3 regions of the Kribbella sp. WER1 genome follow, and region 3 is predicted to be linked to each of the others. Evidence: riboswitches for the same ligand, from Rfam matches in the RefSeq annotation. Region 3 holds a riboswitch; each other region holds the start of a gene.

Region 1 (4,142 bases), 1.6 Mb from region 3:
TCCCCGCGAGCCACATCGACGCGCTCTTCGCCGTGTAGATGTCGGCCAGCGTCAGCAGGTACGCCGTCAACGACCCGAGGATCGCCGTCACCCCGACCCCGACCAGCACGAGCCGATTCCCCGACATCCCGTTCCGATAGGCCAGCGCATACACACTGACCGCCGCCAGCAACGACCCGAGCAAGGCGCCGAGCGGGATCCACCCGCTGCCGATCACGGTGATGATCAGTACGGCGGCCAACGCGGCGCCCGCGTTGATGCCGATCAGGTCCGGGCTGACCAGCGGGTTCCGGGCGAGCTGCTGGAAGATCGCGCCGGAGATCGCGAACGCCGCCCCGACGCCGATCCCGACCAGTACGCGGGGCAGCCGGTTGTCGACGACCACGTCGTACGTGATCAAGGTGCCGTGCCCGGACAAGGTCCGCAGTACCTCGGCGAGCGGCAGCGTGTAGTCGCCGCGGGTCAGGGCGTACGCACCCACGACGACGGTCAGCACGGACGCCACCACGCCGACCTTCACAGCGCAGCCATCCGCCGGCGCCGGACCAGCGCGATGAACAGCGGGGCGCCGATCAACGCGGTCACGATCCCGACTTGCAGCTCCGCGGGACGCGCGACGACCCGTCCGGCGATGTCGGCGAGCAGCAGCACGATCGGCGCGAGCAGCATCGACCACGGCAGGATCCGGCGCTGGTCCGGTCCGACGATCAGCCGCGCGACGTGCGGTACGGCGAGCCCGAGGAAGCCGATCGGTCCCGCGATCGCGGTCGCCGTACCGGCCAGCACCACGACCGCGGCGCCGGCGAGGACCCGGACCGCGGCGACCCGGGTACCGAGCGCCTGGGCGAGGTCGTCGCCGAGTGCGAGCTGGTTCAGCGACCGGCCGAGGACCAGCGCGAGAACGATGCCGACAGCAACGAACGGGACGGCCTGGACGACAATCCCGTGGTCGGACAGTGACAACGAGCCGACCACCCAGAAGCGGTACTCGTTCAGCGTCGACAGGTCGAGCAGCGTCGCCGCGGACGTGATCGACCCGAGCAGCGCGGAGATCGCCGCACCGGCCAGCGCGAGCTTCACCGGCGTCATACGGCCGACGGCGCCGACCAGGTAGACGGCCACGGTGGCGACGAGCGCCCCGCCCATCGCGAACCAGACGTAGCCGGTCAGGCTGTGGATGCCGAACACCCCGATCGCCGCGACGACCGCCACCGCGGCGCCGGCGTTCACGCCGAGGATGCCGGGGTCGGCCAGCGGGTTCCGGGTGACGGCCTGCATCACCGCGCCGGACAGCCCGAGCGCGGCGCCGACCAGCAGCCCCGCGACGGTCCGCGGCATCCGCAGGTACCGGACGACGCGGTCGCTGTCGCTGCCGCTGAAGTCCGCGAGCGCCCGGTACACCTCGCCCGGCCCGATCCAGTGCTCGCCGACGCACAGCGACAGCACCACGACGGCCGCCAGGACGACGAGCAGGCCGGCGGCCCGCTTCACTTGACCAGGGCGTGTCTGGTGATTCCGCGCCGTAGCGAGGAGGTGCCGTGCCGGGTGCCCCGCAGTAGGCGGGGAATCACCAGACACGCCCCGGGTCGGGATGCAGGATGTGGCCGAGGTTCTCGGTCGTGTACGCGCCGCGGACGCCGGCCGAGTGGTTCGCGAACAGCCACGGTACGACGTGCTTCGCGCGCACTGCCTTCAGGTTCGCGAACGCCGGATCGACGAGGATCTTCCGGACGTCCGGCTGCGATGCCGCGGGGGTCAGCCCGGCGTCGCAGCACCCGCTGATCAGCACGTAGTCCGGGTCACGCTTGATGAACTCCTCGACGCTGATCTTCACGTTCCGCTTCGAGGTCAGGTCGGCGAACGCGTTCACGCCACCCGCCTGCCGGATCAGGACCGTACCGAAGTCCGGGCCGCCGGACACCGTCATCCCGCCGCCCTCGAGACCCGGGCGGATGATCGCCACCGTCGGGCGCGGCGCGTCCTTCACGGCGCCCTCGACGGCCGCGATCCGCTTCTTCTGGTCGGCGATCACCTGCTCCGCACGGTCCTGGACGCCGAACAGCCGGCCGAGGTCGCGCAGGTCGGCGTACACGTTGTCCATCGAGACCGTCGACGGGTCGATCGCCTCGTCGCCCTTGCCGTCCGCGGTCGGGCAGAGCGGGCTGAAGATCCACGTCTGCACGCCGAGCTCGGCCAGACCCTTCCGGCTGCCGAAGCTCCCGTCGCTGCCGGCCGCGCTGAACACGTCGTTGAACCCGGACAGCACGAAGTCCGGGTTCAGGCTGAGCAGCTCCTCGCGGCTCGGCAGGTTCTTGAAGTACTTCGCCTTCGACTGCGCGGCGGTGTACTCCGGCAGCACCTGGGAGTCCAGGTACGCGGTCCCGACCAGGCGGTCCGAGATGCCGAGCGCGTGCGCCATCTCGATGGCCGGCTGGTACGCCGCGAACACCCGCTTGGGCGGGCCGTCGACGGACACGTCGATCCCGCAGTTCTGCACCGTGGTGGCGGCCGCGGGCTTCTCCGCGGCGGACGGCGCGCAGCCGGCCAGCACACTCAGCGACAGGGCAACAGCAAGCACACGTACGACGGCCATGGGCGGACCGCTCCTCCAGCACCTCGTGGACGGGTCAGCGCCGTGGCCGGTCTCCTGGCTGACGGGTACCGCGTCCACCAGCCTGACCTTCCCAGCCGCTCACACGACCAGTGGTCCCCCTCACGGAGTACGACAGGTGCACATCCCGATCACAGTGGCGAGGGCCGCGCCGGTACTTCACCGGCTTCCCGAACACCACGGCGCGGCCACCCTAACACCCGGCCTCAGTGGGTATAGAGCGACGAAAGCGCGAGCGCGAACTGGGTCATCAGGTCCGGGTTGACCGCGCGGGCCGGCAGCGGGACCAGGTCGACGAGCTTGTTGTCGCCGACCCGGATCGTGGTCCGGCCGGTCGCGGTGTCGATGTACCCCTCGTCGCCGAGCGGGATCGACTGCGAGGTGGCGGCGTTGCGGAGCGGCGCCATCAACGCCTTCGCGTCCGGCTCCCGGCGGACCGACGAGTACAGCACGCTGGTCGCGGTGATCCAGCCGCACACCGGGTCGCCGACCAGGGTCTCCCCGTCGCGGCGGGCCGTCGCCGCGACACCCATCACCTTCTCGGCCGCGTCCGATCCGCGGTCGCACTCCGGCCGGGTGATCTCCAGCGCCGGCACCGACAGCCCCGGCGCCTGCCGGGCGACCTCCTGGCCGATCACGACGTACTTCGCGAGCGTGGCCTGCGGGCCGGTGATCTTGTAGAGCCGGTGGTCGAGCAGGAACACCACGAACTGGCTCGTGCCGTACCCGCCCTCGCCGAGGTTCGCGGCCACGGCCGGCTCGCGCCCGTGCGCGGCGTACGCCTTCCGGGCCGCCGCCAGCGTCGCCGCCGTCGCCTGCAGCACCGAGACGCCGACCCGCAGCACCGGACCGCCCTCGGCGGCGCTGAGGCTCAGCTGGCAGACGTCGTACGACGGGATGTCGATCTCGGCCGGCGGATTCTGCCGGTCGATCTTCACCACCGGCACCGCCAGCGTGGTCCGGACCAACGTCTCGTCCATCCGCTGGCACAACGTGTCGGCCGGAGTCGCGGACGCGGTCGGCGAGGGTGTGTCCGACGGGGTCGCCGACGGAGTGTCGAACCCGCTGACCGAAACCAGCGGCGCCACACTCGGCGCAGTCTCCTGCCCGTGTCCACCACACCCCGCGAGCAGTACGACGGCCAGCCCGGCGGCGATCAGGGTACGCATGATGTGTGTGACTCTAACCGGCGGTGCGGAGTTGCCTTTCGCGGACGGCGTGTTCGTCGGTGCGGGCGTCGTACCGCCAGAACTCGCGGAGCCAGAGCGAGGTGGCGACCACGCCGGCGACGCACATCACCCCGCCGCTGACGATCGCCGTACGGACGCCGGTGAGGTCCGCGACCAGGCCGGAGCGGGCCTGGCCGCCGAGCGGGCCGAGCGAGTAGCCGAGCATCTCGATCCCCGCCAGCCGCCCGCGCATCTCGTCCGGGATGGTCTGGTTCCAGATCACCGAGCGGAACAGCACCGAGACCATGTCGCAGGCGCCGGCCAGCGCGAAGAACCCGATCGCGAACCAGATGTTCGGCGCC
Region 2 (4,142 bases), 3.6 Mb from region 3:
GTCCGCGAACTCGACCGCGGCGTCCGACGAGTACGGGATCCGGAGCTTGAAGAGCGCGTCCGCGAACCCCATCAGGCCGAGGCCGACCGGGCGGTGCCGCTGGTTGGCCCGCTCGGACTCCGGGGTGGTGTAGAAGTTCACGTCGATCACGTTGTCGAGCATCCGGACCGCGGTCGTGACCGTGTCCCGGAGCAGTTCGGCGTCGAGCCCGTCGGCGGTCAGGTGCGCGACCAGGTTGACCGAGCCCAGGTTGCAGACCGCGGTCTCGTCGACGGTGGTGTTCAGCGTGATCTCGGTGCACAGGTTCGACGAGTGCACGACGCCGTCGTGCTGCTGCGGCGAGCGCAGGTTGCAGGCGTCCTTGAACGTGATCCACGGGTGCCCGGTCTCGAACAGCACGGTCAGCATCCGCCGCCACAGGTCGACGGCCTTGACCCGCTTGAAGACCCGGACCTCTCCGCGCTCCGCGGCCTCCTCGTACGCCGTGTATGCGGCCGCGAACGCCTCGCCGAACAGGTCGTGCAGGTCCGGCACCTCGTCCGGCGAGAACAGCGTCCAGTCGCCGCCGGCCTCGACCCGCTGCAGGAACAGGTCGGGCACCCAGTTCGCGGTGTTCATGTCATGCGTCCGCCGCCGCTCGTCCCCGGTGTTCTTCCGCAGATCGAGAAACTCCTCGACGTCGATGTGCCACGTCTCCAAGTACGCACACACTGCGCCCTTACGTTTTCCACCTTGATTCACGGCGACTGCGGTGTCGTTGGCGATCTTGAGGAACGGGACGACGCCCTGGGACTCGCCGTTCGTGCCGCGGATCTTGGCGCCGATGCCGCGGACCGGGGTCCAGTCGTTGCCGAGGCCGCCGGAGTACTTGGCGAGCAGGGCGTTGTTGCGGATGCCGGTGAAGATGCCGGACAGATCGTCCTGGACGGTGGTCAGGAAGCAGGACGAGAGCTGCGGGCGGGTGGTGCCGGAGTTGAAGAGCGTGGGGGTCGAGGACATGAAGCGGAACGAGCTGAGCAGCCGGTAGAACTCGATCGCGCGGCCCTCGCGGTCGTCCTCGCGCAGTGCCATCCCCATCGCGACCCGCAGGAAGAACGCCTGTGGCAGCTCGTAGCGCACCTTGTCGATGTGCAGCAGGTAGCGGTCGTACAGCGTCTGCAGGGCGAGGAACGTGAAGTTCAGGTCGGCCTCGGGGTCGATCGCGGCGGCCAGCCGGTCGAGGTCGAAGGTGGCCAGCTCGGGGTCGAGCTGCCCGGCCTCGACGCCGACCGCGATGTAGCGCGCGAAGTAGGTCTTGTACGCCTCCCGCATGTCGGCCTGGCTGGCCTGCCGGGGCTCGCCGTGCACCCGGCCGAGCGCCTCGCGGCGGATCTGGTCCAGCAGCAGCCGGGACGCGGCGAAGCTGTACTGCGGCTCGGTCTCGACGTACGACCGGGCGGCCATCACCAGCGCGAGCTCGACCTCGTGCTGCGCGATGCCGTCGTAGCAGGCGCCGAACGCCTCGTCCAGGATCAGCTCGGGGTCGACGGAGTCCAGACCGGCGGCGGCCTCGGCGACCACGATGCGGAGCCGGTCGACGTCCAGTGGGGACCGGCTGCCGTCGGCCGCGCGGACGGTCAGCGCGGGCCGGTCGGTGACGCCGGACGGGTCGGCGGGTGTGCGGGCCTTGGTCCGCTCCTCGCGGTACAGCACGTAGGCGCGGGCGACCTGGTGCTCACCGGCGCGCATCAGCGCCAGCTCGACCTGGTCCTGGATGTCCTCGACCTGCACGCTGCGGCCGGCGTCGCCGCGGCTGGTCAGGGCGCCCACGACCCGGCCGGTCAGGTCGGCCACCAGGTCACGGACCCGATGGGTGGTGCCGGCGTCGGCGCCCTCGACGGCGAGGAACGCCTTCGATACCGCGACGGAGATCTTGGTGACGTCGAACGGAGTACTGCTGCCGTCCCGGCGGATGACGGTCAGCTCGACAGCCGCGCCCGTCTCCACAGGTGAAGAAGAAGCAATGGTCACTGGTGTGCGCTCCAGAAGAGTTCGAAGACCCGGTGCCACGCGAGCAGGCGCACGACGGGACCGGCAACACCGGCCGGGAACTCTGCCGTCACGCCCTGCGACCCACCCGCGAGGTCTCGGACCGCGTGCACCGGCGGTACACGCACCGGTGGCAGGTATCCGGACTCGCCGGCACGCCTGGAGGACGTGTCCGCTCACCGTTGCGGGGCAGTTCCGGACTCGCACCGGATTCCCCTGTTGCCTCAGAGTCACCCACATGTTGTGGCGTTGGCCACCCTGAACCACCAGCAGTAGTGATGTTAGAGGGATTGAACTAGATCTTGTGGGAGCGCCGCGCCGCGTGTCGCACATCTTGTGTCCTCACGCCGCGACCGCGTACAGGTCCTGGAGCGTCATGATCTCCGAGCCGTGATGGATGAGCTCCCGGTTCAGCCGCAGGACGACGTGCCCGAACGGTTCGGCGGCGTCCAACTCGTTCGCCTGGCTGAGGCCGACGGTCATCGCCTCGCTCTCGTCCAGGTCGGCGATCGCCTCCTGCCAGGCCTCCACCCAGTACGTCAGCCAGGCGACGGCGTCCTGCGCGTTGCCGTGCAGCGTGATGTCCGCGCGGCCCTGCCGGCTCGCCCCGAACGTCCACTCCCAACGCTCGAAGAACGTCTCGGTCAGATGCGCGATCAGCCAGGCGATCGTCCGCGGGCCGCGATGGTCCGGCTCGTCCGGCCACTGGGCCACCCATTCGCCGGAGCCAAGTGGCCGGTACCGCCCGGCGTAGTGCCGGCGGACCACGGTGAGCGCCTCGCTGCTCGGTCTCCAGAAGTACTGCTCGTCGGTCAGTTGGGCGAGGCGTCCGGACAGCACCATCCAGCTGAACCCCAGCTGGCCGCGCACCATTGCCATCGCCGACGGCCGGTGCAGGATGTCCCAGTCGAACGCCGCCATCTCAACTCTCCCCGGTACGATCGAACATGTGTTCGAATTCTTGCTCGACCTCGGAGGGAAAGTCAAACCGCTAGTGTGTCGGTTCTGGCCTCGCCGGAACGGGTCTGCTAGGCGGTTCGATCCGGGTGTCCGCGGCCGGGCTCGCGAACCGGCGTTCCAGCAACGTGAACGCGTCGATCAGCTCCGGCGCCTCGTAGACCCGGTTGCGTCGGCCGTCCGTGAGCTCCCGCAGTACCCCTGCCTCGACCAGGCGGGTGAGCCCCTGGTTTGCGGCCTGCTGGGAGCGCTCGATGAGCCGCGCCGCGGCCGCGAGGGTCAGCACCGGCGCGGCCGGAAGCGCCTCGATCAGCAGCTCGGCCGCGGAGCCCGCCCGCAGCGGGGCGGCCCGGTCCCGCCAGGCGGTCTTGAGGTCGGAGGTGGTCCGCTCGAAGCGAGCGGCCTCGGCGGTCGCGTAGGTGCACGCCGTCGCGAACATCCGCAGCCACGGGTTCGCTGCCGTACGGGCCTTCGCGATGCTCGGGCGCCCGACGTACCGGAAGGCGGTCAGTGCGTCGACGTACTCGGTGGCGTGGGTGGCGAGGGCGAGCGAGACCGGCGGGACGGTCCGGGTGACCAGCCCGTCCGCGCGCAGGATCAGGTGGATCAGCGCGCGCCCGGTCCGGCCGTTGCCGTCGGCAAACGGGTGGATCGTCTCGAACTGCGCGTGCGCGATCGCGGTCTTCGCCAGCACTGGCAGCCGGGACTCGCGGACGAACGTCATCAGGTCCGCGAGCAGGTCCGGGATCAGCTGCGCGGGCGGCGGCACGTAGTACGCCTCCGCGGGGGAGCGGCCGCCGATCCAGTTCTGCAGGTAGCGGATCTCGCCGCCGTACTCCGGGGTCGGCGAATGGGCCATCAACCGGCGGTGCGCCTCCAGCACGTGGTCGACCTCGAGGCTCTCGCCGGCCTGCACGGACTCGGTCACCCAGGTCATCGCGTCGACCGCGCCGAGCACCTCCTCGGCGGTCACGTCCCGGATCCGGTCCCGCAGTACGTCGGCCTTCAGTAGCCGGCGCGCGCCGACGACGAGACCCTCGATGTGCGACGAGCCGACCGCCTCGGCGCGCAGCAGCAACCGGGCGAGCGCCTCGCTGTTGGTGAGTACTGCGGCGGTCGCGTCCAGCCGGGCGAGGTCGCCGGCCGCGTCCTCGAGC
Region 3 (4,142 bases):
AGGGGGCCGTTGTGGTCGGGGGCGGCGCGGTAGATGAGGCAGCAGCTCCGGCGGCGGAACGGGTCGGTGGTGTGGGCGTCGCGCAACGGTTCGACGGCGAGGAGGGTGTTCGCGACGCTGCGGGCGCGGGCGGCGAGCGCCGGGGCCGCGTTCGCGAGGGCGGTGGCAGCACCGTTGACCGCCGACGCGACGTTGCCGGTGAGGATGTGGGACGACAGGTCGAACGCCTGGGCGATCGCGGGGATCGGGCCGTCGAAGAGGGCCGTATGCAGATCGCCGCCGGCCGGGATCGGGGGCAGCGAAAGCGGGAACGCGCCGCCGAGGACCGGCTGCCAGTACAGCTGGTCGAGGGAGAGCGCCGGTACGCCGCGGTCGAGGACGGCGGCGGCGAGCGCGGGCGAGATCAGGCGGGCGACCAGGCCGAGGTGCGTGACCGACGCGGCCACGCGGACCTCGACCGCCTCGGCGGACCGGCCGCTCACCGTCCCCAGGTAGTAGCGGGTCCGGGCGATGCGGTCCCGCAGGACCGACGGGTTGTCGACGAGCTCGGACATCCGGCGCCAGGGCGGTTCCGGCGCCGAGCCCGTGTGCTGCTCGACACCGAAGAACGGCCCCAGCTCCGCGAACAGCGTCACGCCGTGCTCGCGACCGGTGCGGGGGTGCGGAGCAGCCGGTCCGCGAGCGGGCCGAACACCAGGCCGATCACGCCCCAGAGCAGGACCTGCGCCCCGACGGAGTACAGCCGGAACGCGGACAGCAGGTCCGCGTCGAAGCCCGGGTAGACGATGGTGCCCTTGTCGTCGGTCAGCGGCCGCGGGGTCTCGGTCGCGTGCCGCCCGTACTCCTGCACGTTCGCGGCGAGATGCCCGAGCGACGGCAGGAGGGCCATCACGACACCGATCAGCACGACGTACGCCGCGAGCGCGACGAGGGTGGCGTTCCAGTTGCCGAGGCGCGGCTGCAGGCGCTTGCCCAGGGCAACGGCTCCGAGCAGGAACAGCACCGAGCAGACCACCATCACCAGGTACAGGTTGCCGCGGTCGTGGATCGTGGCCTCGTGGCCGATCGCCGGCGGGTTCGCCGGGTACTTCAGAAACGGCACCAGGTAGAAGCCGAGGAAGCCGCCGGCCGCGACCAGCATCGCCAGCGTCCGCGGGCGGAGCCTGCCGACCCGGCCGAGACAGATCGTGTACGCGACCGCGAACAGCGCGCCCATCGCGACGCCGAACAGCACGAGCCCGGCGCCGATCCCGAGGTTCGCCTGCAAGGTGCGGCTGAAGATGTCCGGTCCGGCTGCTTCGATGGGCAGTCCGGCCGCCTTGTCGAGGGCGTCCTGCGCGGCGTCGCGGCCGGTCTCGTAGTCGATCGCGGCCTGGATCTGCGGCTCGGCGAAGATCCGCGCGAAGACGAACGCGGCCAGGCCGCCCGCTCCGCCGGCCAGCAGGCCGCGGAGGATCAGTTTGTGCTCCATCAGTTCAGCGAGCTCAGTGGCAGGGGAAGCCGAGGAAGTGCCGTGCGTCGTGCACGAACTCGTGGATGTGCGTGTCCTTGCCGAAGACCGAGTACGCGCCCTGGTCGACGCCGATGAAGTAGTACACCAGGAATGCCAGGAACGCCGTACCGACCAGCCAGAGAACGGCCTTCGAGACCGGGAGGACGACCGGGGTCGACGCGGTCGAGGGTGCAGGCAGATTACTCACGTGGAGCCTCCTTCAGGGGATCGTGCGTCCCGCTACCGGTGGAGCGTCGTGACGGCGAAGTATCTGACTTACCGGACCTGTCCGGCTCACAGTGGCGCGACCGTGCCGAATTCCCATCGGCTTCCTTGCGCCGTCACTCATCCCGGAGCGTACAGGGTTCCCTGCCGACCTGCACTACCCTGGCGAGTGCAGCTGGTTCGACCTGGCCGCCAGTCAGGCCGTCGCAAGAGGGAACCCGGTGGGAATCCGGGACTGCCCCGCAGCGGTGAGTGGGAACGACCGTCGTCATCGAGCACTGGGCGGGTATGCCTGGGAAGCGACGACCAGTAGGTGTCCGGGGAACCAGACCGGACGGGCCCGCGAGTCCGAAGACCTGCCACTGCCCGCGCACACCCCTGTGTGTGCGGACTCACACCGGGACGGACTCGCGAAGGAGAGTTTCCCCATGACTGCACGTTCCACCGTGTACGGGTACCCGCGCCAAGGCGGGAATCGTGAACTGAAGAAGGCCGTCGAGGGCTACTGGAAGGGCGCCGTCGACGCCGACGGACTGCGCCGTACCGCCGCCGAACTGCGGGCCGCGAACTGGGCCCAGCTGGCCGCCGACGGGATCGACGAGGTGCCGACCGGCGACTTCTCGTACTACGACCACGTCCTCGACACCACCGTGATGCTCGGCGCGATCCCCGAGCGGTACCGCGACGCCGTCGCCGCCGACCCGCTGGACGGGTACTTCGCGATGGCCCGCGGCAGCCAGGACCTGGCACCGCTCGAACTGACCAAGTGGTTCGACACCAACTACCACTACCTGGTCCCCGAGCTCGGCCCGGACACGACGTTCACCGCCGACTCCGGCAAACAGGTCGCCGAGCTGCGGGAAGCACTCGCGCTGGGACTCACCGCGCGGCCCGTCCTGCTCGGCCCGATCACCTATCTCCTGCTGTCCAAGCCCGCAGGAGGCCTGACCGGCACGTTGTCGCTGCTCGGCAAGCTCCTACCGGTGTACGCCGAGATCCTCGCGGACCTGCGCGCCGCCGGAGCCGAGTGGGTGCAACTCGACGAGCCCGCGCTGGTCCAGGACCGAACTACCGCCGAGCTGGAGGCCGCTGCCTCGGCGTACGCAACACTCGGCGGGCTGACCGATCGGCCGAAGCTGCTGGTGGCGTCGTACTTCGACCGCCTCGGTGCGGCGCTGCCCATGCTGGCCGACTCGCCGATCGAGGGTCTGGCCATCGATTTCACCGGTCCGGCAGCCGCGAACCTCGCCGATCTGGCCGCGACGCCCGCGGTGCGTGACAAGAGACTGGTCGCCGGTGTGGTGAACGGCCGGAACGTCTGGGTCAACGACCTGCCGGCGTCGCTGTCGATCCTCGCGCAGGTGATGGGCCTCGCGGGGCAGGTCGACGTGGCGGCGTCCTGCTCGCTGCTGCACGTACCGCTGGACGTCGACGCCGAGCCGGACCTGGATGCCGAGGTCCGCCCGTGGCTCGCGTTCGCCCGGCAGAAGACCCGCGAGATCGGGCTGCTGAAGCGCGCTCTGACCGACGGCACCGAGATGATCACCGCCGAGCTCGACGCCAACCGCACGACGCTCGCGGCCCGGGCGTCCGCACCGCTGACCAACGACACCGCGGTCCGCGCGCGGGTCGCGGCGGTCACACCGGCCGACAGCCGCCGTACGTCGCCCTATGCCGCCAGAAGCGCCGCACAGCAGGTGAAACTCGGACTACCGTTGCTTCCGACAACTACTGTCGGGTCGTTCCCGCAGACCGCCGAACTGCGCCAGGCGCGGGCCGACCTGCGGGCCGGCCGAATCGATGGCCGGCAGTACGAGGAACGGATCGAGGCCGAGATCCGCGACGTGCTGAACTTCCAGGAGAAGGCGGGCCTCGACGTGTTGGTGCACGGCGAGCCCGAGCGCAACGACATGGTGCAGTACTTCGCCGAGCAGCTCGACGGGTACCTCGCCACGCAGCACGGCTGGGTCCAGTCGTACGGGACGCGCTACGTCCGGCCGCCGGTGCTGTTCGGCGACATCTCCCGCCCGGAGCCGATGACCGTCCGCTGGTGGGCGTACGCGCAGCTCAACACCGACCGCCCGGTGAAGGGGATGCTGACCGGGCCGGTGACGATGCTGGCCTGGTCGTTCGTCCGCGACGACCAGCCGCGCAGCGAGACCGCGCGTCAGGTCGCGCTGGCACTGCGCGACGAGGTCAACGACCTGGAGGCCGCGGGCGCGCTCGTGATCCAGGTCGACGAGCCCGCGCTGCGCGAGACGCTGCCGTTGCGGACGGGCGACCGCGCCGCGTACCTGACCTGGGGTACGGACGCCTTCCGGTTGACGACCAGCGGCGTACGGGACGAGACGCAGATCCACACGCACATGTGTTACGTCGAGTTCGGCGAGATCCTCGACGCGCTCGACGACCTGGACGCCGACGT

Evidence for each region. A riboswitch is a leader RNA that binds a small molecule or an ion and turns the genes downstream of it on or off. The one in region 3 is predicted to bind cobalamin.
Region 1: linked by a shared signal. The riboswitch ahead of ACXJJ3_RS19155 (ABC transporter substrate-binding protein) and the one ahead of metE (5-methyltetrahydropteroyltriglutamate--homocysteine S-methyltransferase) in region 3 are both predicted to bind cobalamin.
Region 2: linked by a shared signal. The riboswitch ahead of ACXJJ3_RS35915 (ribonucleoside-diphosphate reductase subunit alpha) and the one ahead of metE (5-methyltetrahydropteroyltriglutamate--homocysteine S-methyltransferase) in region 3 are both predicted to bind cobalamin.

What each region holds. Positions count from the first base shown of each region.
Region 1 is NZ_CM135186.1:3,980,498-3,984,639, forward strand. Features, by position in the region: gene ACXJJ3_RS19145 (FecCD family ABC transporter permease) at 1-520, opposite strand, end outside; gene ACXJJ3_RS19150 (FecCD family ABC transporter permease) at 517-1,491, opposite strand; gene ACXJJ3_RS19155 (ABC transporter substrate-binding protein) at 1,568-2,593, opposite strand; cobalamin riboswitch at 2,621-2,808, opposite strand; gene ACXJJ3_RS19160 (hypothetical protein) at 2,818-3,780, opposite strand; gene ACXJJ3_RS19165 (MFS transporter) at 3,794-4,142, opposite strand, start outside.
Region 2 is NZ_CM135186.1:7,349,231-7,353,372, forward strand. Features, by position in the region: gene ACXJJ3_RS35915 (ribonucleoside-diphosphate reductase subunit alpha) at 1-1,986, opposite strand, end outside; cobalamin riboswitch at 2,144-2,311, opposite strand; gene ACXJJ3_RS35920 (DinB family protein) at 2,371-2,949, opposite strand; gene ACXJJ3_RS35925 (Fic family protein) at 3,020-4,142, opposite strand, start outside.
Region 3 is NZ_CM135186.1:2,339,596-2,343,737, forward strand. Features, by position in the region: gene ACXJJ3_RS11480 ((2Fe-2S)-binding protein) at 1-635, opposite strand, end outside; gene ACXJJ3_RS11485 (CbtA family protein) at 632-1,471, opposite strand; gene ACXJJ3_RS11490 (CbtB domain-containing protein) at 1,485-1,700, opposite strand; adenosylcobalamin (AdoCbl) riboswitch at 1,749-1,837, opposite strand; cobalamin riboswitch at 1,876-2,095, shown strand; gene metE (5-methyltetrahydropteroyltriglutamate--homocysteine S-methyltransferase) at 2,146-4,142, shown strand, end outside.